Regions from separate parts of the Paenibacillus sp. RUD330 genome, predicted to be linked through region 2. Evidence: riboswitches for the same ligand, from Rfam matches in the RefSeq annotation. Region 2 holds a riboswitch; each other region holds the start of a gene.
What was found. A riboswitch is a leader RNA that binds a small molecule or an ion and turns the genes downstream of it on or off. The one in region 2 is predicted to bind thiamine pyrophosphate.
Positions count from the first base shown of each region.

Region 1: it holds a riboswitch for thiamine pyrophosphate, as region 2 does, so the genes downstream of both, CIC07_RS14465 (ABC transporter substrate-binding protein) here and CIC07_RS01890 (ECF transporter S component) in region 2, are expected to answer to the same signal.
Region 3: it holds a riboswitch for thiamine pyrophosphate, as region 2 does, so the genes downstream of both, thiC (phosphomethylpyrimidine synthase ThiC) here and CIC07_RS01890 (ECF transporter S component) in region 2, are expected to answer to the same signal.

Region 1 covers NZ_CP022655.2:3,185,270-3,193,013, forward strand. The annotation lists gene CIC07_RS14445 (TatD family hydrolase) at 1-995, opposite strand, end outside; gene CIC07_RS14450 (ABC transporter ATP-binding protein) at 992-1,768, opposite strand; gene CIC07_RS14455 (ABC transporter permease) at 1,765-2,541, opposite strand; gene CIC07_RS14460 (thiamine-binding protein) at 2,531-2,833, opposite strand; gene CIC07_RS14465 (ABC transporter substrate-binding protein) at 2,863-3,924, opposite strand; TPP riboswitch at 4,067-4,175, opposite strand; gene CIC07_RS14470 (GerAB/ArcD/ProY family transporter) at 4,251-5,672, opposite strand; gene CIC07_RS14475 (Ger(x)C family spore germination protein) at 5,677-6,915, opposite strand; gene CIC07_RS14480 (spore germination protein) at 6,912-7,744, opposite strand, start outside.
Region 2 covers NZ_CP022655.2:411,113-418,856, reverse strand. The annotation lists gene CIC07_RS01920 (TetR/AcrR family transcriptional regulator) at 1-253, shown strand, start outside; gene CIC07_RS01915 (hypothetical protein) at 313-471, opposite strand; gene CIC07_RS01910 (ABC transporter permease subunit) at 470-1,291, shown strand; gene CIC07_RS01905 (taurine ABC transporter substrate-binding protein) at 1,370-2,443, shown strand; gene CIC07_RS01900 (ABC transporter ATP-binding protein) at 2,501-3,418, shown strand; gene ssuD (FMNH2-dependent alkanesulfonate monooxygenase) at 3,541-4,665, shown strand; TPP riboswitch at 4,725-4,834, shown strand; gene CIC07_RS01890 (ECF transporter S component) at 4,989-5,594, shown strand; gene CIC07_RS01885 (ABC transporter ATP-binding protein) at 5,599-7,281, shown strand; gene CIC07_RS01880 (energy-coupling factor transporter transmembrane component T family protein) at 7,272-7,744, shown strand, end outside.
Region 3 covers NZ_CP022655.2:1,763,542-1,771,285, reverse strand. The annotation lists gene CIC07_RS07805 (ThiF family adenylyltransferase) at 1-186, opposite strand, end outside; gene thiC (phosphomethylpyrimidine synthase ThiC) at 179-1,939, opposite strand; gene CIC07_RS07795 (hypothetical protein) at 1,994-2,200, shown strand; TPP riboswitch at 2,202-2,306, opposite strand; gene CIC07_RS07790 (DUF1349 domain-containing protein) at 3,552-4,157, shown strand; gene CIC07_RS07785 (glycosyltransferase family 4 protein) at 4,314-5,477, opposite strand; gene CIC07_RS07780 (TspO/MBR family protein) at 5,823-6,614, shown strand; gene asd (archaetidylserine decarboxylase) at 6,758-7,546, shown strand; gene CIC07_RS07770 (HPP family protein) at 7,651-7,744, opposite strand, start outside.

The DNA of each region.
Region 1 (7,744 bases), 2.8 Mb from region 2:
CCTCTCAGACGGGCGATTTCCCCGACCGACTCCCGCATCATGAGCGGATGGGTCGCCTGCCCGGCGAACGGCCCCTCGAACGGCCACGGACCGTCCGTCTCCGTCATGAGACGCTCCAGCGGGTACGAGACGGCAAGCGGGCGGATTTCCTCCTCGTAGAGCACATCCGGAGTGAGCGAGATGTAGAATCCGGCATCCGCGAGCATTCGCGTCACGGCCTCGTCTCCCTTGTACCAGTGGAAATGCGCGCGGGCGACGCCGAATTCCCGCAGCAGCTCCAGCGCCTTGGCGGCGTCCTCGTAGACGGCATGCAGAATGATGACTCGTCCGGTATCGGCGGCAAGGGAGACGAATTCCCGCAGGATGCGCAAATGCCCCGCGTCGTCGAATTTCCGTCCCGCCGCTTCGGCCTCCGTCCGCATGTAGTAAGGAAGGCCGACCTCGCCGATCGCGAACGCCTCCCCGGCTTCATGGCGCTCCCGGATCCAGGTCAGCAGCGCCTGCATCTCGGCCTCGTCCGGAAGCTCCTGCTCCGGATGCCAGCCGTAAGCCGGCATGATCCGGCCGGGATGCGCCCGGGCGAGCTCCCGCGTCCGCTTGGCGGAATCCAGATCCATGGACACGGCGACCGCCCCCGTCAGGCCGCCGCTGAACGACTGCTCCAGCATGCTCTGGAGCTCATCCGCGGCATACTGCTCCAGATGGATGTGGGTGTCGATGAGCGGCAGCCGGGCCCCGCTCATCGACGCCGCTTCATTCCGGCAGTCGGAGGCGTCGCCCCGGCTCTGCGGCGTCTGCGGAAGCCCCGGCTCCGAAGCGCTGCCGGGCAGCTCCAGCCGCGGCGCGTTCCCCGACGGCTCCAGCTCGGAGCGCTTCCAGGCAGCTCCAGCTGCGGTGCGTTCCCCGACGGCTCCAGCTTCGGAGCCCTTCACGGCAGCTCCAGCCGGCGGCGATGACGACTTTCCGGATCCAGCATCTGCTCCCAACGGGTTCATAGCGGCATATCCCCCTCTTCCAGGCTTCCGAGCGATTCATAGAGCGACTCCTTCAGCTCGCCGAATCGCGGATCGCTTCCCAGCTTTCCGCTGCGCGGGCGCGCAAACGGCACCTGGAGCTCCTGTACGACGACGGCCGGCGATGCCGACAGGACGAGAACGCGGTCGGACAGCAGCAGCGCCTCCTCGATGGAATGGGTGACGAACAGCACCGAGCGGCGCTCCTCCTCCCACAGCGACAGCAGCCAGCGCTGCATCCGCTGCCGGGTAAGCGCGTCGAGCGCTCCGAACGGCTCGTCGAGCAGCATGAGCGGCTGCGGGGACAGCAGGGCGCGCAAAAACGAGACGCGCTGCTGCATGCCGCCGGACAGCACATGCGGATACGAGCGGGCATAGGCCTCCAGACCGAGCCTGCGCAGTCCTTCCTCGGCAAGACGCTTCGCCCCGGCGCGGTCTCTGCCCGCGATGCGCAGCGCCAGCTCGATGTTGCCCTGGACCGTCCTCCAGGGCAGAAGCGCGGCCTGCTGCGGCATGTAGGCGGCGCGGCCGGCTCCATCCGTAGCCGGCTTCCCGGCGAGCATGATCTCGCCGGAGTCCGGCCGCTCCAGCCCCCCGATGAGGCTGAGCAGCGTCGTTTTGCCGCTGCCGGAAGGGCCGACGAGCGAGACGAACTCGCCTTCGCCCACAGTCAGGGACAGTCCGCCAAGCACTTCGATGACGCCGCCGCGGCCGGTGAACGACTTGCGCAGATTCCGGATTTCAAGCATGTTCATCGTCCTCCCTCCTTGCGCGGCCGCCAGGACAGCGCCAGCTTCTCCGCTCCTGCGACAGCTGCGAACAGCAGCAGGCTGAGCAGCACGACAAGCGCGACTCCGGCGAATACGAGCGAAGTTTTGAAGCCCTTGGAGGACAGCAGCATGAAGTAGCCGAGCCCCCGGTCGGAGCCGATCCACTCCGCCACGACCGCGCTCGTCACGCTGTACGAAGCGGCGATCTTGAGGCCGGAGAACAGCTGCGGCAGCGAGCCGGGCAGCTCCAGGCTGAGGAAGCGGCGCCAGCGCCCCGCTCCGATCATCCGCATGTACCGCTCCAGGCCCGGATCCGCTCCCTGGAGGCCGCCGAGCATCGCGACGCAGACGGGGAAAAAGCAGACGAGCATGACGAGCAGCAGCTTGGGCAGCAGCCCGAAGCCGAACCAGATGACGAGCAGAGGCCCGATCGCGATGACGGGAATGTTCTGCGACAGGACGAGCAGCGGATAGAAGCCCGACCTCATGAGCGGCAGCAGGTGCAGGACGGCTCCCAGCAGCAGGCCCGCGGCCGCGCCGCCGGCGAAGCCGAGCAGCGTCAGGCTCAAGGTCGCTCCGGTGTGCTCTGCCAGTCTCGGGCGGGCCGCCCAGGCATCGCGGGCGATATCGCTCGGGGCGGGCAGCAGCCACGCCTCCGTCCCGGACAGACGGACGGCCGCCTCCCACAAGAGCAGGAAGGCGGCCATGACGACGACCGGGGGCAGCAGAGCCCCCCATCGGATCGTTCTACTGTCCATCCGGGTATTTCTCCAGCAGCCGGTCCATCGAGGCGCCGTTCTCCGGGTTGTAGTAAATCTTCACCTGAGAGATGACGGACGGGCAGCCCATCGCCGCCATCTCCTTGCTCATCTCCGCGACGACGGCGAGCAGGCGCACGAGGTCGCCCTCCATCGTCGTCTCGAGCGGCGCGACACGGTACGGAACGCCGGCCTCCTTGATGATCTCGATCGCCCGGTCCACGTACGGAAGCACGCTTTCCCCGCCGGGCGTCGTCGGCAAAATCTGAATGCTTACGAGTGCATTGGCCATATCCGGTTCCCTCTCCCCGTCAGCCGGCATCAAGATGCCGGCAAGTAATCGTTCGTGAACGCCTTGGACAGATCCGGCAAGGTGCCCAGCAGCTTGTGCTCATGCATCCATTCGGCATAGTTCGTCCAGACCTCCGCCTTCTGCTCGCCCCAGCGCGGAGCGTCATCCTGATATTTGGGGCTCAGCCACTTCTGGCTGGCGCGCACGAGCTCCGGATTGAGGTCCGGAACGGCCTTGATCAGGATGTCCGCGGCGGCGGCGGGCTCGGAGATCGCGTAGGCATAGCCCTCGGAAGCTCCGGCCATGAATGCCTTCACCACATCAGGGCTTTCCTGGATCAGCTTCTCGCTCGTTTCCAGCACCGGCGTGTAATAATCCAGCTTTTTGCTGTAGTCGGTCAAGTACACCATGTTCAGCTTCTCCCCGCGCAGCTCCGCCTCTACCCCTGTCCAGGCGTAATAGATCCAGGCGAAGTCGATATTCCGCTTCACGGCGGTGAAAAAGTCCGCGTTGCCCATGTTGACGATCTTGACCTTGCCGACATCGGCGCCCTGCTCCTGCATGAGCGAGGAGATGACCTCCTGCTCGACCGGCGCTCCCCAGCCGCCGTAGGTTTTGCCCTCGAATGCTTTCGGGTCCTTGATGCCTTTGGCTTCCGGCGAAGCAAAGCCGGAAGTGTTGTGCTGGATGACGGCCGCCAGCGACACGAGCGGCAAGCCCTCGCTGCGGGCGAGCGTGATGTTCTCCTGGTAGCCGACGCCGAATTCAGCCTCCCCCTTGGCGACCAGCGTATCGGCGGCCGTCCCCTCCGGCGGCTGCACGATCTCGACGTCGAGGCCGTGGTTCAGGAAAAAGCCTTTGTCCCGGGCGACGTACAGCCCGGTATGATTCGTGTTCGGCGTCCAGTCGAGGACGACCTTCACTTTTTTGACCGGCGCGGCCGTGGCGGTGCCGGAAGGCGCCGGCGTCGCCGCGCCGCCGTTCCCGCTGCTTGCGCCGTTTCCGCTGCCGTTGCCGCAGCCTGCCAGCAGCGTCGCCAGAACAAGCGCGGCCAGCCCCGCTTTTTTGCCCATCTTGCTTGGAATGCCCATGTTGCTTCCCCTTCTTTCTCTCGCAGCCGTGAGCCCGGCCGAGCCCTGTCCGGAGCGCCAGCATGTCAGGGAATAAAAAAAGACGTCTCCCAAGGAAGACGTCTTCGTCACTTGAATCCATTTGCGCCCGAGGGCGGCAAAAGGCTCGGCTGACATGCGGTTCCTACGCTGGCATTATCCAGATCAGGTTTAACGGGTCGGGATGCTTCTCCCCTCTCAGCCGGCGTACGCCAGCTCCCCAGGCTCATTCGGTTGTCAATAGAGCCATTATAGCAGAGGAGCCTTTTATTGCAACCTTCCGTGTCGAAATTTGCGGGCGCGCGGCATCATGTAGAGCCGGCCTCCGGACTTTCCGAGCCTGAAGACGGCTTCTTGGCGCCGGAGTCGGCCGGCGCTCCGCGAGCCTTGTTTCGCCCGCCGTCCTTGCCGGCTTGCGAGCCTTGATCGGCGCCTTCCTGCCCGTCCTGGCCTCCGGCCTTGTTGGCGCTGTCATCGGCGCCTTCCTGCCCGTTCCCCGGCTGTCCGCCTCGGCCCGTCCCGGCGCCGCCGGCTGCCTTTCCGGCACCGCTTTGGCCGCCGCCGCTCTGGCCGCCGGCTCCGCGGCCCTTGGCCTGCCCGCCGGCTCCCGCCTTTCCGCCGCCCTGCCCCGCCTGCCGCTGCGCTTTCTTTTTGACCCAGCCGATTCCCATGACCAGCATGAGCAGCGGAAGCGCGATCTGGTAATAGGGACTGAATTTCAGGTAGACGGTCATGCCCGTCCATAAATGCTGCGACAGGACAGGCTCCAGGAGGCTCGCCGTGAAGATGAGCGGAGCCATGACGAGGGCGCCCGCCCGATAGGGAACTCCCCAGGCTGTCCGCAAAGCGATGACCGAACCGAAAAACAGTCCGGTCGCCTTGACGTACAGCCCGATGTACAGCAGCAGCGTCACGAGAATATCGAGCCGCTCCAGAAAGTTGAACAGCCGGATCTGCTCCACCGCCTCCAGCGTCGGAAGCTCGGCGAGCCGATACAGCTCCGGACCGAGCACCATGATCAGCACCATGTTGACCGCAATCAGGAACAGCGAGACGCCGGCATAGGCGCCATAAGACATCGCGCCCGTGGACGGAGAGCGCCTCGCATAGGTCCAGAACATCATCAGCACCATGACCTGTCCGAACGGAAACGACAGGATATCGGGAAACGCCGCGTGCAGGACAGGCCTGAAGCCATGCTCCAGCACGGGCCGCAGACGGTTGAGGTCGAGCAGGCCCGACGCCAGAAACAGCCCCAGAAGGGAAATGTAGCTGACGGCCAGCACCGGAATCAGCACTTGGTTGACCCGGAAAAACGCCTCTACTCCCTGCTTCGAGGTGTAGTAGACGATTCCCGTCAGGACCAGCATCGTGCACCACATCGGCGTCTGCGGCAGCAAGGTGGCGGAGATCAGCTCCCCGAAGTCGCGCACGTTGCGCATCGATTCCAGGGCGAAGACGACAGCCAGCGCCGCGCCGAGCAGGCCGCCGAGCAGCTTGCCGAAATGCAGCTTGTACAGTCCGGCCAGATTCGTATCGGGGGCCCGGTTGTAGAGCGCGCGGTAGACGAGCAGCAGGCAGAAGCCCGCGGCGGCGGCGATGCCGATCGCAATCCAGGAATCCTGTCCCGCCTCGGATCCGAGCTCGAACATCGGCGTGCTGCCGATGGTGAACAGCACGAGAAAGACGGCGATCTGCCCCGCGCTTACGCTTGCTTCCTTGGCTTTCATGCCCTCACTTCCTCTCCCGGCTGTCCTCGCTCGCCTGCTCGTAGGAGCGGTTGCTCCGGCCTGTCTTGATCAGTCCGACATCGACCCTGATCTCGGCTTTCATCTCGGGGTAGAGCCTGCCGTTCCACTCCGAAGCGATTCCTTTCCACGTGCGCGGATACTTCCGCCGCACCGCTTCGCCGATGCCGGCCACATCCGCCTTCAGTCTCTGGGAAGCTTTCAGTCCGTCCTCGATGTCGGATCGGACCTGCTGGCCGAGCAGGCGCTCGATGCCGGCAACCGCAGCCGGATCATGAAGATTTCCGCCGCATGTATACTCGAACAGGGTTGCGTCCGCCTCGACATTCGCCTGGAGCAGCCAGCCGTCTCCGCTCCGCGAGGGCTTCATCTTCGTCTTGAGCCCGGTGATCCGGGCGCTGTTGACCTTGGGCCCTCCTTCACGGCATGGAAAGGAGATCGTCGTCCCGGACACTTCGCTGCGCAGCCAGAGCAGGCCCCGGCTCTCATGCGTGCGGATCCAGCCGATCATATGGTCGTCCCGGAACAAGGCCAGCTTCTGCAGCCTCACCTTCGAAGGCGTCGACGTGTTCTTGTTCGCGTCCACGTTGCGCACGCCCTCGCCCGATCCGCTGATCGCGATGCCGGGAGCGGCGGAAGCGTGGAGAGGGCCGAGCAGCTGCAGCAGCATCGAATAGACGGTCTGGGGGCGGAAGTTGCCCCCGCTCTCTTTTTCCAGCGCGATCAGCTTCGTCAGGGCGGTGCCCGATATCCTCTCCATCGGAAGCAGCTGCTCCAGGATGGGCCGGGCTTCGCCCTCGGTCACGAACACCATGACCGTCTCCCGGGAATTGCCGTTGCGGAGATAGACGTCGAGCAAGCCGCCGATGCCCTTGCGGGCGGCGCGCTCGCCGATGACGACGACTTGGTTGTGCCCGAAGTAGAGGCTCCGGGACATCTCCTGCGTCGCCCGGGATACGGCGCCCCGCACGCTGTCTCCTTCCGTGGAGAAGACGTTGACCGGAGATTCCGTCGTGCTCGTGAAGCCGTTCTGGGAAGAGATGGCGCTTGGAATGACCAGCTGATAGCTGATTTTCCACTTTCCCTCCTCGGTGAGGTCGATGCCGGTCGCAGAGATGATGCCGAGCTCGTTGAGCTCCTTCCGGTCCCAGCAGCCGGCAAGCGGAAGGAGCAGCAGCGCCGCCGCCAGCAGCAGCGCCCAACGTCCGACGATGCCCCGGCTCATGAATTCTGGCGCTTGGGCTTGCCTCCGGGCTGCCTGCGCCTGCCTCCCTTCTGCGCGATGACCGGCCGTCTGACGAGGCTCCAGCGCGGCGCCCGGACGAACGTATCCTTCCATTCGCCTTTGACATACGGAGCGACCGGCTTGAGATAGGGCACGCCGAAGGAATACAGGCCGGCGAGGTGGATGATGACGAACAGATCGACCGAGATGATGCCGACAAAGCCGAGAATTCCCGCGCTGACCATGAGCAGGAAGCGGATCAGCCGCGCGGCGATGGCGATGTTGATCTGCGGAACGACGAAGTTGGAGATCGCCGTGAAGGCGACGATGATGACCATCGCCGCGGAGACCAGCCCCGCCTGCACGGCCGCCGTGCCGAGCACGAGCGCTCCTACGATGGAGATCGCCGGTCCGATGGCGCGCGGCATGCGGACCCCCGCCTCGCGCAGCACCTCGAAGGTCAGCTCCATCAGGAACGCTTCCACCAAGGCCGGGAAGGGGACCCCCTCGCGCTGCGCGGACAAGCCGATGAGCAGATTGCTCGGAAGCATTTCCTGATGGAAGGTCGTGATGGCGATATAGAGAGCCGGCAAATGCATGGAAATGAAAAAGGCCGCGATCCGGATCAGCCGCAGGAAGCTGGCGATGTCGAAGCGCTGATAATGGTCCTCCGGCGATTGGAAAAACCGGAAAAACGTCACGGGACCGAGCAGCACGTAAGGGCTGCCGTCGACCACGACCGCGAAATGTCCCTCCAGCAGCCCGGCTGCCGCCTGGTCGGGACGTTCCGTGTTGAGCACGGTCGGGAACGGGGTGAACGAGGAATCCT
Region 2 (7,744 bases):
CGCCCTGCTGTCTCCCATGAGGGAAAGGTACGAGGCGTGGCAGAGCCGGATCGTCTCCGAAAGCCGTTCCCCTGCCCTGGCTACGATCGCCCGGCTGGCCGCGGACGGACTTTTCTTCTGCGAGCTGTTCCATCTCGCCCCGCTGGAGCCTCGGCTCCGCTCCGAAGTGCTCGACGCGCTGCTTGGACTGGCGGATGCACCGTCACCATCACCGCCATCGGCACGGCTTGAAGTTCCAACCGAATATCCCTGATCCGATCCGACCAACGGAAGTATCAATCCTGGCAGCTGAGGGATTGATTTTTTTGCGTTTCAGCCCATCTCACCCTTGAATCCCGTCGTGCCCGCCGCCTGATTTCTCCATGCGCCGGCGCCTGACGCCGCCGCTTCGCCGAGCGGACTTCTTCCTCGGCAGCCGTTCGTCCAGCGGCTCGGCGCCCCATTCCTCGCAGAAGGGAGCATCCGTCTCATGGCCATAGCCCCATCCGCCGCGAACAAAAGGGAAGCCAGGCGCAGCCGCGCCGAGTCCCGCTTGCTGCCGGCAGCCGTCTCGGCCGGCTCCGTCATGGCCGTCCTGCTGCTCTGGTGGCTTTCCGGGCGCCTCGGCTGGGTAAACCCGCTGTTCCTGCCGCCGCCCGCCGACGTCTGGACCGCCTTCGCGGATATCGCGCAGCACGGCTACAAGGACTCGTCGCTCGCCGCCCATGTCGGAGCGAGCCTGCGCCGGATTCTGATCGCCATCGCGCTCGCGGCCGCTACGGCCGTGCCTCTCGGAATCCTTTGCGGACGGAACCGCTGGCTGAGGGCCGTATTCGATCCATTCGTCGAATTCTACCGCCCTCTGCCTCCGCTCGCCTACTACTCGCTGCTCGTGCTCTGGTTCGGCATCGCCGACGAATCCAAGATCGTCCTGCTCTTCCTTAGCGGCTTCTCGCCTCTGTTCATCGCCGCCGTCCACAGCAGCCGCCAGGTGCCGGCAGAGCGCATTAACGGCGCCCGCTCCCTGGGAGCGCGCGGCTGGAGGCTGTACGCCTACGTCATCCTGCCTTCCTGCCTTCCCGATGTGCTGACCGGGCTGCGCACCGCCGTGGGAGTCACCTACTCCACGCTAGTCGCCGCGGAGATGGTCGCAGCCATCTCCGGCATGGGCTGGATGGTGCTGGACGCCAGCAAATATCTTCGCAGCGACATCATCTATGCCGGCATCATTCTCATGGGAATCATCGCGATCGCCATCGATTCCTCTCTCCGGCTGCTGATCCGCCAAGCATCGCCCTGGACCCGCGGCTGACGCCTTCGGAGCCGATCAGCCGCCGTCCGCCGTTCCTGCCGTTCCCCATTCCTATTCCGATCAGGAGGCTTCATCGCTATGAACAGACTGTTTCATGCCCGGTCCTCTCGCCGCCAGCTGCGCGGCCTTCTCGTGACCCTCTCCCTAACGCTTCTCCTGCTTGCCCTTGCGGCATGCGGCTCCTCCGACGGAAAAAGCTCGAATCAAGCCGGAGGAAGCTCCGCCCTGCCGAAGGAAATCCGGATCGGCTATCAGGTCAGCCCGAACGGCGAGCTGATGGCCAAAGCTCTTGGACTGGCCGAGAAGAAATTTCCCGGCGCCAAAGTATCGTGGCTGAAGTTCGACGCCGGACGCGACGTCAACACCGCCATGGCCGGAGGCAGCATCGACTTCGGCATGGTCGGCACGCCGCCGGGAGCATCCGGCATCGCGCAGGGACTGCCCGACGAGATCTACTACATCCACGACATCATCGGCGAGAGCGAGGCGCTCGTCGTGAAGACGTCGGCAGGCATCGGCAGCCTGGAGGACCTGAAGGGCAAGACGATCGCCACCACCTTCAGCTCCACCTCCCATTTCAGCCTGCTCTCCGCCTTGAAGCAGAAGGCCATCGATCCGTCGGGGATCAAGATCATCGACATGCCCGCCCCCGAAATGGCCGCAGCGTGGCAAAGAGGCGACATCGACGGAGCCTACATCTGGCAGCCGGTCCAGTCCAAGCTGATCGCCGACGGAGGCAAGGTCATCGTCACCTCCAAGGAAGTCGCGGCCGGAGGCGGCATTACCGGAGAATTCGGCGTCGTGAGCAAGGAGTTCGCCTCCAAGTACCCGGAAGCCGTCCAAGGTTATATCGAGGTGCTCGACGAGGGGACCAGGTATTACCGGGACCATGCCGAGGACGCGTCCGTCCTGCTCGCCAAGGAGCTCGGCCTCTCCCCGGAAGAGACGCTGACGGCGATGAGGCAGATCACCGTGCTGGACGCCTCCGAGCAGACTTTGCCCGAGTACATGGGCACGCCCGACAAGCCCGGAGCCTTCGCGGCGCTGCTGAAGGAAACGGCCGATTTCCTCGTGGAGCAGAAGTCGATCAAGTCCGCGCCCGACCTGAAGACGTTCCAGGAAGCGGTCCGCAGCGATTTTTATTCAAAGTAACGGCCTGAGGCGTGCGCAACGCCTGCATTCCCATACCGCTCATGAGGAGGAACCGCCATGACCGTGACAGCCCAACGAACGGGCACCGCATCCGTGCCTGTGCCGCCGCCCGGCGAAGCCGCTGCAGGCCGCATCCGTCTGGAGCATATCTCCCTTCGCTACGGTCCGGCTTCGCCGGCTGCCCCTTCCGTGCTGCAGGACATTGGCCTGAAGCTGGCGGGAGATGAATTCATCTGCGTCCTCGGTCCGTCCGGATGCGGCAAGTCCTCCCTGCTGAATCTGATCGCAGGGTACATCCAGCCGACGGAGGGCCGCATCGTCATCGACGGAGCGGAGCATTCCGCTCCGGATACCAAGGTAGGCGTCGTCTTCCAGCATGCCAACCTGTTCCCGTGGCTTTCCGTTGCCCGCAATGTCGAGTTCGGCCTGAAAATGGCCGGCATGCCCAAAGCCGAGCGCCGCCGGAAGGCAGCAGCCTATCTGGAGCTCGTCGGCCTTGCCTCCGCCGCGTCCATGTATCCCCACCAGCTGTCCGGAGGAATGAAGCAGCGGGCGGCCATCGCCCGCACGCTGGCCGCCGACCCCAGCATCATCCTCATGGATGAGCCGTTCAGCGCGCTGGACGCCCTGACGCGCGAGTCCATGCAGACGCATGTCGGCGAGATCTGGAAGAAGACGGGCAAATGCATTCTTTTCATCACGCATGACGTCGACGAGGCGCTGCTGCTCGGCCGGCGGATCCTGCTCCTGCATCCGTCTCCGGGCCGGATCGTCGAGGACTTCGCCAACCCTCTGCACGAGGAAGGAACGATACCGCTGCGATCCAGCCGGGAGTTCGCCGAGCTCCGCGAATGGCTGATCGGACGCATCGCGGATGGCGCGCCGGCAGGCGCGGCCAGGCAAGGACTCGCCGGACGAGCGGACGCGATGCCGTTCGCAGGCCCGTCATCCGGGCAGGAGCCTTCCCGTTCTTAGATTCATCGTTAGACGGGAGCGGCCCGTCGCAGGTTCATCAGCCTGTCGGACCGCTCGATCCGGACGGCTGGCCCCCGCTTATCCTGAACAGGATATCGGACAAAATAGCAGGAGGAGACATCATGGAACTATTCTGGTACCTCCCTACCATGGGAGACGGGCGCTACTTGGGCACGACGCAAGGCGCCAAAATTACCGATCTGCCTTATTTCCGGCAAATCGCCCAGGCCGTCGACAGGCTCGGCTATACCGGCATGCTCGTGCCGACCGGCCATGCCTGCGAGGACGGCTGGGTCGTCGCATCCGCGCTCATGACCGCCACGGAGCGCCTCCGCTTTCTCGTGGCCGTCCGTCCGGCAGGCGTCTCGGTGACGATCGCCGCCCGCATGGCGGCTACGTTCGAGCGGCTTTCCTCGGGCAGGCTGCTCGTGAACGTCGTCACCGGAGGCGATCCGCATGAAATGCGGGGAGACGGCATTTTTCTGAGCCATGCCGACCGGTACGAGGCTACGGACGAGTTCCTTCAAGTATGGCATCGCCTGATGGCCGGCGAGGAGGTCACCTTCCGCGGCAAGCATATCCAGGTGGAAGGAGCCCGGCTCCAATATCCCCCCTTCGGCCGCAAGTCGCCGCCGCTCTATATCGGAGCCTCCTCGGAAGCCGGCCATGCCGTAGCCGCCAAGCATATCGACACCTATCTGACCTGGGCCGAAACGCCGGAGATGGTGGCGGCCAAAATCGCGGATGTCCGCTCCCGCGCCCACGCTCTCGGCAGGCAGGTCGACATCGGCCTGCGGGTGCAGATCATCGTCCGCGAGACGGCGGAGGAAGCCTGGGACGCAGCCCGGCGGCTCATCCGCCATGTCAGCGAGGAGGACGCCCGGAGCGCGCAGGCTGTGCTGGACCGGTTCGATTCGGTCGGCCAGCGCCGCATGACGCAGCTGGTCCGCGACAGCGAAGGGCAGGACGAGATCTCTCCCAACCTGTGGACCGGCATCGGCCGCGTGCGCGGCGGAGTCGGCACCGCGCTCGTCGGCGATCCCGAATCGGTCGCGCTTCGTTTGAAGGAATATGCGGCGCTCGGCATCGACAGGTTCATCCTGTCGGGCTATCCTCACCTGGAAGAGGCGTACCGCATCGCGGAGCTGCTGTTCCCGCTGCTGCCCGTCTCCTGCCCGTCCCGTCCGCAGGAGCCGGACTGGTCGCCGATGGGCGAGCTGCTCGCGGAGAATATCGCTCCCCGCTGACCGGCGCCATAATGCCTCTTGCCGCTTCCAGATTTTCACGTTATAGTAAGGACAATTTCCATAGCATGCATGGGGGCTCGATGAAGTCGGGCTGAGACTGCGGCCGTATGCCGCTGACCATTGATCTGATCTGGGTAATGCCAGCGTAGAGAGAATGCACCGCGCCGCCGGGCCTTATGCCCATCCTGCGCGGATATGCCTTTATTCCCTCTGCCCGCCGGCTCCCGGCGGGCTTTTCCTATGCCCCCGGGAGGAGGCCGGGCCGGGTCAGCAGCCATCTGTGGGGAACATTCCATTTTTCCTTGAGAGGGAGTCTGATGCTTATGTCCACCGCCATGCCCAATGCCGACCGTCCAAAAGGACTGACGCTCGCCGACATTCTCGTCACGCTTGTCGTAGCCGTCGTTTTCGGCATCATCTACCGCATCTGGAATCCGATGTACGACATTCTCAAGCCGCTCGGCCTGCATGCGGAGCAGCTCAGCTACGGCATGTGGTTCATGGCCGGCACCTTCGCCTTCCTCCTGATCCGCAAGCCCGGAGCGGCGCTGCTCGCCGAGACGGCCGCGGCCGCGCTGGAAGCGTTCATGGGCGGATCGTGGGGCGCCTCGACGCTCGTCTACGGCGTGCTGCAGGGCCTCGGCGCCGAAATCATCTTCGCCGCCTTCCTGTACCGGAAGGCAGGTCCGATCGTGACGATCCTTGCGTCTCTCGGCTCCGCCGTCGTCTCCATTTTCATCGACGCGCACTACAGCTACATCGATAAAATGACCGCCTGGAACTACACCCTGTTCGTCTCCATGCGTCTGCTCGGCAGCGTCGTCATCGCCGGCCTGTTCGCCTGGGCGCTGGCCAAGGCGCTGGAGCGCACCGGCGTGCTGAGCCTCATCCACCCGGCCTCGGACAAGGATTACGAGGCGCTGGGGTAAGGCGATGAACGCTGCAGACGTCATCCTGAAAGGCTGCATTCGCAGCCGCACTCCGACGAACGGCAGGGAGACCGGCGCGGCTTCGACGCCGCTTGCAGCTCCCGCATCCGCCATCGGGAGCGGCTTGCCCTCTATGGCGAATGCCTCGGCAATCGGCTCCGAACGGCGGCGCCATGCCGGCGAGGCTGTGCCTGCAGCAAGACGGCCGGTGCCGCCCGTACACGATGCCGGGCCAGCGGCGCGCGTGGAGAACCTGCGGCTCCGTTATCCCGGAGAAGACTCTCCGCTCCTCTTCAAAGGACTGAGCCTGACCATCGAACACGGCCAGAAGGTGCTGCTGCTCGGACCGAGCGGCTGCGGGAAGTCGACGCTGCTGCAGGTGCTCGGCGGCTTGGTGCCGTCGGCCATCCGCATCCCGATGAAGGCGGACTGCTGCCTTGTCCCTGCCCGGCCCGGCTATGTGTTCCAGGATCCGGACTCCCAGTTCTGCATGCCGTATGCCGACGAAGAAATCGCCTTCGCGCTGGAGAACGCGGGCATTTCGCGCGGGCAAATGCCGGACCGCATCTCCCGCTGTCTTGATGAGGTCGGCCTGTGTCTGGCAGACCCCCATTTTCCGGTAGCCGGCATGTCCCAGGGAATGAAGCAGCGGCTTGCCATCGCGGCCATGATCGCCATGGAGCCCGATGCTCTGCTGCTCGACGAGCCGACCGCTCTCCTGGACGAGGAGGGCACGCGGCAGGTATGGAGCTCTCTCCGCTCCGTCTGGGGCGGACGGACCGTCATCATCGTCGAGCACAAGATCGCCGGCATCGCCGAAGATATGGACCGCGTCATCGTATTCGGACCCGACGGGAGCATCATGGCCGACGGCTCTCCCCGCCTCGTGTTCCGGGAGCATCGGAAGCTGCTGCGGGAATACGGGATCTGGTACCCCGGCTTCTGGGAGGATTACGATCATAATGCCGCAATCCGCCCCGCAACGATGTCTCCGTCGCCTGCCGCCCGTTCCGCCGAATTGCTGCTCGGGCTGGACGGCCTGGAAGGATGGCGCGGCGGCCGGCCCAAGGTGCGGACCGGCCCGCTCGCGGTGAACGCCGGCGACTGGATCGCCGTCACCGGCGTCAACGGAGCCGGCAAGAGCACGCTTCTGCTCGCCATCATGAAGCTGGTCAAGACCAAGGGAATCCTGCACATTCCCGGCATTCCGGTCCAAAGCCTGAAAAAGCCCGGGGATATGGCCAAGCATGCCGCGCTGAGCTTCCAGAATCCCGAGTTCCAGTTCGTGACGGACACCGTCCTCGACGAGCTCGCCTACTCCTTGCCTCGTCCGCTGCGGGAGCCCGAGCGAAGCAGCCGGGCAAGGACACTCATGGAGAACTATGCGCTCGACGGCCTTGGCGGCCGCCATCCCTACCAGCTGTCGATGGGACAGAAGCGCAGGCTCAGCGTCGCTGCCGCCATGGTCGGCGGCCAGCGCTTGCTGCTGCTGGATGAGCCGACCTTCGGCCTCGACGCGAGCGGCACGGTGCGGATGATGGAGCAGCTGGAACGGCTTCGCTCCGACGGCTGCGCGATTCTCATGATCACCCACGATCCGGAGCTGGTCCGGCGCTTCGCGACCCGGCAGTGGCTCGTCGACGGCGGGCTTGTTACGGAAAGGAGCGGCGGCACGGCATGCATCTGACCTTTTCCCATCGAGAAACCTGGCTGCATCGCGTCAACCCGACGCTGAAGCTCGCCGCGTCCGTGCTGCTGTTCGTCGCCGCCCTGTTCGTCCACGACCCCAATGTCATGGCGCTGCTCGCAGCCGCATCCCTGCTGCCGCTGCTCGCTACCGGGCACCCGCCTTTGCGCGTGCTGCTGTATGCCTCTCCGTTCCTGCTTGTGTTCGTGTCGTCGGCCTCCGGCATGATCATGTTCGGCACCGGCGCTACGCTCTGGTTCGAGCTGGGCCTCATCCGAATCACGGAGGAAAGCTTCTACCGCGGGCTGCATCTCGGGCTCCGCTCGGTCCAGGTCGCGGCAGTCGGACTCGCCTTCGCGCTGACGACCCGTCCGGTCGCCTTATTCTACTCGCTGATGCAGCAGCTCCGGATGCCGCCCAAGTATGCCTACAGCTTCCTGGCCGCGCTCAATATGGTTCCGCT
Region 3 (7,744 bases), 1.4 Mb from region 2:
CCCTGCCCGGGCCATATGCTGCGCCAGCGAAGCTCCGAGCGAGCCGGTGCCGGCGACAAGCACGACGGCCTGGCCGATCCGCCGCTGCCCTTTCCAGCCGATGGGAGCGAAGCGGATTTGCCGGGAATACCGTTCCTGAATGGCGTCTTGCGCCTCGGATCGGCTTGTTGCCGCCGGATCAAGCATAGATGCTGCCGCCTCCGGCCTTGAACGCCTCCGACTGCTCCTTCATGCCCGCCTCGATCGCCTCCGCCGTGTCCAGCCCTTCCCTCTCCGCGTAATCCCGAATGTCCTGCGTGATCCTCATGCTGCAGAACTTCGGCCCGCACATGGAGCAGAAATGCGCGCTCTTGGCGCCTTCCGCGGGGAGCGTCTCGTCGTGGTAGCCCATCGCCCGCTCGGGATCCAGCGACAGATGGAACTGATCGCGCCAGCGAAATTCGAATCTGGCCTTGGACAGAGCGTCGTCGCGCTTTCGGGCCTGCGGATGGCCCTTGGCGAGATCGGCGGCATGCGCGGCGATCTTGTACGTGATGACGCCTTCCTTCACATCCTCCCGGTTCGGCAGCCCCAGGTGCTCCTTGGGCGTCACATAACAGAGCATCGCCGTGCCGAACCAGCCGATCATCGCCGCCCCGATCGCGCTTGTGATATGGTCGTAGCCCGGCGCGATGTCCGTCGTGAGCGGACCGAGCGTGTAGAAGGGAGCCTCGTCGCAGACGGCGAGCTGGCGGTCCATATTTTCCTTGATCAGATGCATCGGAACATGGCCGGGACCTTCGATCATGACCTGCACGTCATGCTTCCAGGCGATTTTCGTCAGCTCGCCGAGCGTGTCCAGCTCCGCGAACTGCGCCTCGTCGTTGGCGTCCGCGATCGACCCCGGCCTCAGCCCGTCGCCGAGCGAGAAGGTCACGTCGTAGGCTTTCATGATTTCGCAGATATCTTCGAAGTGCGTGTATAGGAAGTTCTCCCTGTGATGGGCGAGGCACCAGGCCGCCATGATGGACCCTCCCCGGCTGACGATGCCCGTAAGACGCTTCGCGGTCAGCGGCACATAACGGAGGAGCACGCCGGCATGAATGGTGAAATAATCGACCCCCTGCTCCGCCTGCTCGATCAGCGTATCGCGGAACACCTCCCAGCTGAGGTCCTCGGCTTTGCCGTTCACCTTCTCCAGCGCCTGATAGATCGGCACGGTCCCGACCGGAACCGGAGAGTTGCGGATGATCCATTCTCTCGTCGTATGGATGTTCTTGCCGGTGGACAGATCCATGATCGTATCGGCTCCCCAGCGGGTCGCCCACGTCATCTTCTCCACCTCCTCCTCGATCGAGGAGGTCACGGCGGAGTTGCCGATGTTGGCGTTGATCTTCACGTGGAAATGCCGTCCGATGATCATCGGCTCGCTCTCGGGATGGTTGACGTTGGCCGGAATGACCGCCCTTCCCGCCGCGACTTCGGAGCGTACGAACTCCGCTTCCATCCCCTCCCTCAGGGCGATGAACTCCATCTCGGGAGTCACGATGCCCTGCCTTGCATAATGCAGCTGGGTAATGTTGCCCCCTGCGAGAGCTCTCAGCGGCAGCCTGCCGGATGGCGGGAAAATTTCCGCTCCCCTCTCGGCGGCTTTGCCTGCGTCGGAGAAGCCGTTGTCCTCGGGCTGGACGATCCGGCCCTGATAGGCCTCGGTGTCTGCCCTCTCTGCGATCCAGCCTCTTCGCATGGGCGGCAAGCCTATCGCGACATCCGCCTCGTAATCGGTGTCCGTGTAAGGACCGCTTGCGTCATAGATTCGCAGAGGCGCATTGGGAATGGACTCTCCGCGCACCTCGCTGTCCGAGAGCGAGATTTCCCTCATCGGAACCATGATATCCTCCCGGCTTCCCTGCATGTAGACTTTGCGGCTGCCCGGCAGCGGCTCGGTATGTATGGCCATGGAAAATCAAAAGCCCCCTTAACGGATCATGATATCCGCCAGGGGGCTGCACGCTTGGAAATGCCGGTCATGCCTCAAGTTCCGGTTGTCTGCGTTGAAAAAACGCAGGCTGTCCAGGACATTCTACTCGCCGCATCCGCCTTCATCGGCAGATTGCGGTTAGCAGATCGGGTGCGCCTGCTCTTCCTCCGCTTTCCGCCGGAGGACGGCAAAAAGCCGCCTCCGGTCTGGAAGCGGCGAAAAGAGGCACAGGCCAAATAAAAGGCATGTTCGACCACTTTCCTACGCTGGCATGACCCAGATCAGGTTCGAAGGGACCAAAGCTTGCGCTTTATCTCAGCCCGTGCGGGCGCCCCTAGTGGATATCTTGGTATGACTATAAGCCGGGTGGTGGAAGTTGTCAACCAGTGGCCCGCTCCATTAAATTAATAAACCAAATAAAAATAATCAGAAAATATTAATATAAAACTCATTTCTATAGGTGTCTTTATATATGAAAGTAATTCTATACCCTAAATTTCTTTATTTTAGAGAACACTAAAAAACCTTGAAAGGCTTGAAGCCAAGGTCAGTTCAAATATTAAATTTCAATCATTTCACATAATTCAAATATTGTTTTTTCATCTATTCATGCATTTTTAAGCAATTCTTCTGCTGTAAGAAAGGATTGTGTAAAAGAGTTCTTTCCTTGAGTTAGATAGAGACCATCTTTATTTCTACTAATCCAGAACTCATCACCTAGATAATAGAATGGAACTCTTCACCCCATCCTACACGTTGGACAAGCTCAGTGTATCCCACTTTCTAATCTCTCCTTTTAATTTCTAGATGGATTACCATCTTTATCATAAGTCCAAGTATGCTCATGCGGTGCTTCTGGATGAGTTTTAGCGTTTATATGATGGGTATAATCTACATGTCTGATAGCTCTACCATCTGCCCCATACCATCTTCTTATTAACAACTCTCCAGTTATTGGACAGATTTAGATTAACCAGCCACCAGATCCGTTTTAGAAAGTTGATTTCCATCCGAACTCCATGTATAGGAATGACGGTTTATAACCGTAGACGCCCCTTGCAGCTGCGTCAAGTCGCTTGAATCGTACCCATTGTAATTCATCGTGCTGGATGTTCCATTTTCCAACCTGATGACTTTTAACAATCCGTTTGAATGATAGCTATATTCAGCGATTGCAGTTGTTTCGGTTTGCCCGACTTTTTTAAGCCGGTTGAGTTCGTCGTAACCGTACTAAAGCTTCAGAACAATCGGATCTGTCATTGTGCCTTGGAGTCCGTGTTTGTTATAAGAAAACTCTATTTTTTTACCATCTGGGAACAGGAGATTGCGGCTATAAACGTATCAATTCCGGAAATGTCCTGCGCTTGTTCATTGAACCTGACAAGAGAAGCCATCGGCATAATATTCTGATCGACTCTCTCTGTTCTCTTGCCAACCGGGCATCACCGCTCCGAAAAGCCGCTAGAGACGACCATTGTCGTCCCAAGCGGCTATTTACGTTCAGTCAACGACTGACCTTTCCCGAAGTCTCTCGCCATCGTATTAGATAATAATTACTGTTAATATAAATCTATACAAAGGAGGAATTCTATTGAACCAATCCGCTTTTAAGACTTTTGGCTGGCTGAACGAAAGCAGCATTCGATTCGACTCGGACCGGATCATCCTGCATGCGCCGGAAAAAACCGATTTCTTTTGTCCCCATGGTACGGAATCCGAAGAAGGGACGCTGCCCGAGAGCCTTCTCAACGCGCCATTCTACTACACCGAAGTCACTGGAGATTTCGTCATGCGCGTCAAGGTCGAGCATGCGTTCACGAGCATGTACGATTCGGCCTCGATCATGGTCATGAAGGATCTGGACGTCTGGGCGAAAGCCTGCTTCGAACTGACGGACTTCGGCACGCATGCCGTCGTCAGCGTCGTCACCAACTCGGTGTCGGACGATGCGAACGGCTGCGACATCGAGGGGAACTCCGTCTGGCTGCAGGTCGCCCGCACCGGCCCTTCCTTCGCTTTTCATTATTCGCTTGACGGCATCCATTTCTTCATGATGCGGTATTTCACCCTGCCCGTGAAGGAGACGGTGAAGGTCGGACTGCTGCCTCAATGCCCGACCGGATCTGGCGGCGATCGGATTTATTCCGGCTTCGTCCTCGAGAAGAAGACGCTGAAAAACATCCGGTCAGGGAAATGACGCCGGCACGATGAAAAGCCTGAATGCAATGACCGCATTCCCCGTACGAGGGGGATACGGTCTTTTTCGCGTTGCCGGGGGTACGCTTTAACGCTGCAACCCGTTCCGTCCTGTTCGGCGGCCTCGCCGAAGCCGTCCTTGCCGCCTCGCACCCGCTCAGGGATGCTCCGCAGCTTCCGCAAGCACCTCCAGCCAGCGCTGTGCCGTCGCCTCCCAGGTGTAGCGCTGCTCCACCCGCTCGCGGCCGGCGCGGCCCATCCGCTCCCTCAAGTCCTCATCGCGCAGCAGTGCGAGCAGCCGGTCGCAGAGTTCCTGCTCGAGCCGCGCCGGATCGGCCAGATACCCGGTCTCCCCGTCGACGATGATCTCGCGCATGCCCCCGGCGCGGGAGGCGACGACCGGGATGCCGCTCGCCATCGCCTCGACGTTGACGAGGCCGAACGCCTCCCGCGCTCCCGAGGGCACGACGGCGGCATCCGCCGCCAGGAACCAGCTCGGCACTTCCGGATAAGGAACATAGGGGATGAACCGGATGTGCCGGGGATAACGCTTGCCCAGCGCCTGCAAGGCGCGGCTGTAGCGGGTCGTCCGGTGCGAGCCGTAGAACGGGCTTCCGACGACGGCGAGCAGCACATTGGGGTGCAGAGCGATGATTTCCGGCATGATCCGCAGCAGATGATGCACGCCCTTGAGCGGAATGATCCTTCCCATGAACAGAAGCACGTCCCTGTCCTGCCAGCCCCTCGCCCGCCTCAACGCTTCCCTGCGCGCGGCTCCTTCCGGCTCCCAGCGGGAAAGAAAGCGCGCCGTGTCCACGCCGATAGGCACGACTCTCAGCTTGTGCGCGGCCTCGGGAACCCGGCCTGCCACCGTATCCCGCAGGAACTCGCTGTTGACGATGATTTTTTCCGCGGCCGCAAAGCTCCTCTTCAGCCTATCCCTGCCGATGGCTTTCGGTCCAATGAAGGAGGAGGAATGCAGGTTGATCCATATTCTCGCATCGGGATGGCTCCGCTTCATCTTGAGCGCATAGCCGGGACGATTTTCCACTTCAATGAGGTCCGGCCGGAACAGACGGATAGACCGGCTCACTTTGCGGAGATAAGCCGATTTGTCGCCTGCAGGAAAGCGTTCGCAGCGGACGCCTCCGATCTGTCCGACAGCTCCTAGCCCCGCCCCCGAGCGGCCATATATCCGGGCCTCCGCTTGTACCGCCACCAGAGGCGCCATCTTCTCGATGACGCGTTCCACGGAGCTGCTGCCCGCTGAAGGGATGGGAAAGGATCCCGGAGTGACAAAAGCGACCTTCGGCCTCTGCAACCTGCTTCTCCCCTTCCTGCATGAAAGCTTGCTGCTTCAGAATATTCTCCGACTGGCGAGCCCGAAAGGGCCAAGCGTCCTGCCGTGGCAGAAGCCGCGCCATTCTAGGCTTCAACGTGAAATAACCGCAATGTCCGAAGGCCGGACGCTGTCCGAGCCAGCCGTACCGGATGGCTGCACCGGACGGCTATCTCACTGCAAAGAATGGTTGGGCACTTCTCCATTCGGTGAATATATACCAATGAGTATAATATTTTCATCCTGATCCGAATTCTGAACAAATCCCGATCCAGAACCAGTTCCAGATCGCACCGGATCGAACTGAGCCAAGGAGGAAACCCAATCATGAGTCCATCCCCAACGTCCTTGCCCCGGACCAGCCCTGCATGGAAGGCTCTCAACACGATCGCCTTCGCCCTGGTAATCGTCATGAACGCTCTCGCCGTCCTGCTCCCTCTGGGTGGAAAAACGACCAAGGAGCTGTCCGACCAATACCCGCTTCTGCTCACGCCGCCGGGTTATGTCTTCAGCATCTGGAGCCTGATCTACCTGCTCTTGGCCGGGTTCATCGTCTACCAATGGACTCCGCAGGGCAGCTCGCGCAGCAGCGTCCGCTCCATCGGCTTCTGGTTCGTGCTGAACGGGCTGGCCAACTCGGCATGGATCGTCGCCTGGCATTACGAGCATGTCGGGCTCAGCGTCCTCATCATGCTGATTCTGCTCGCGTCTTTGATCGTCCTCTATGTCGAAACACAGCGCCAATCGTCGAGTGCGACGGCAGGGGAGCAGCTGCTGGCCCAGCTTCCGTTCAGTATCTACATGGGGTGGATCAGCGTCGCGACGATCGTCAACGTCTCTGCCTGGCTGTACAGCCTGGATTGGAACGGCTTCGGCTGGGGAGATGCGGCTTGGGCTCTGATCGGACTTGCAGCAGCCGCCTCGCTCGGCTTGGCCGTCGGCTGGATTTTCCGGGATCCCTATTATGAGCTTGTGCTCGTATGGGCCTTCATCGGCATCGCCGGGAAGGACGTCCAGCCTGACGCGGTCTCCTCGGCAGCCTGGGCTCTTGCCGCTCTCCTCGCGGCGTGGGCCGTCCTTCAAGCCATTCGCCGCTATCGCTTCCATTCGTTGAAATAACTCCCTCATACGCCCGAATTCATTGCTTTGTCCATGCGGATGTGGCACACTAGTCGGGACGGCCTATGCCGGCATAGGTCCGCAAGAGCAGCGGGCCGAGACCGCCGCATGGCTGACAGCGAAAGGACGTGAAGAGCGGAGGCATGTGGACCTGGTTATTCCGCCATATGACGGAGCTCGGATCCCGCAAATGGATTTCCCGCCTGACGGGAAGCTTTGCTAAATCCAGAGCCAGCCGGGGATTTATCCCCCGTTTTGCCCGCACGTACGGCATCCGTACCGAAGAAGCGGAGCGAGCAATCCAAGAATACGCGACATTGAATGAGTTTTTCACCCGCAGGCTGAAGCCCGGCATGCGCCCCGTGGACGATACGGCGGACATGGCGGTAAGCCCGGTCGACGCGCTTGTGACGGGAGCCGGCCCTATCCAGGACGGCACGATGCTGGGCATCAAGGGACAGGACTATACGGTCGAGGAGCTTCTCAACGGCTCGCCCCGCATCCAGAATTATCGCAACGGCTATTATGCGGTTCTTTATTTGAGCCCGACCGATTATCACCGCATCCATGTGCCGGCTGACGGCGTCATCGTGGAGCGGGAGCATCTGCCTGGACGCGTCTATCCGGTGAACGAATTCGGCCTCACGAGAATGCGCCGCGTGCTGAGCCGCAACGAGCGGCTCGTGACGTACATGACCCACAATGGCGGCGAGATCGCCATCGTCAAGGTCGGCGCGCTCAACGTCAGCAGCATCCGGTACACCGAGCCTCAGACCGCCGATGTCCGGCGCGGCGACGAGCTGGCCTACTTCGAGTTCGGCTCCACCGTCGTCCTGTTGTTCGAGGACGGCACGTTCGAGCCCCGTACAGACCTGGCCGTCGGCCTCAAGGTCAAGATGGGCGAACAGCTCGGCAAGCTGTCAACAACCTGAATGAACGGCAAAAAGCCGCTCCGCCTGCGGATTCTCATCCGTGCGGAGCGGCTTTTTTGAGCTGGATAGCTGCGCGCAGATTAGACGCAGGCTGAGAAGACCGCTCAGATCCAGAAGGTCGGATACCTTCGATCCGGGTCCAGATTGTTCACGATCAATGCGGCCAGCACGATGACGATGGAGCCGATCAGCACCGGC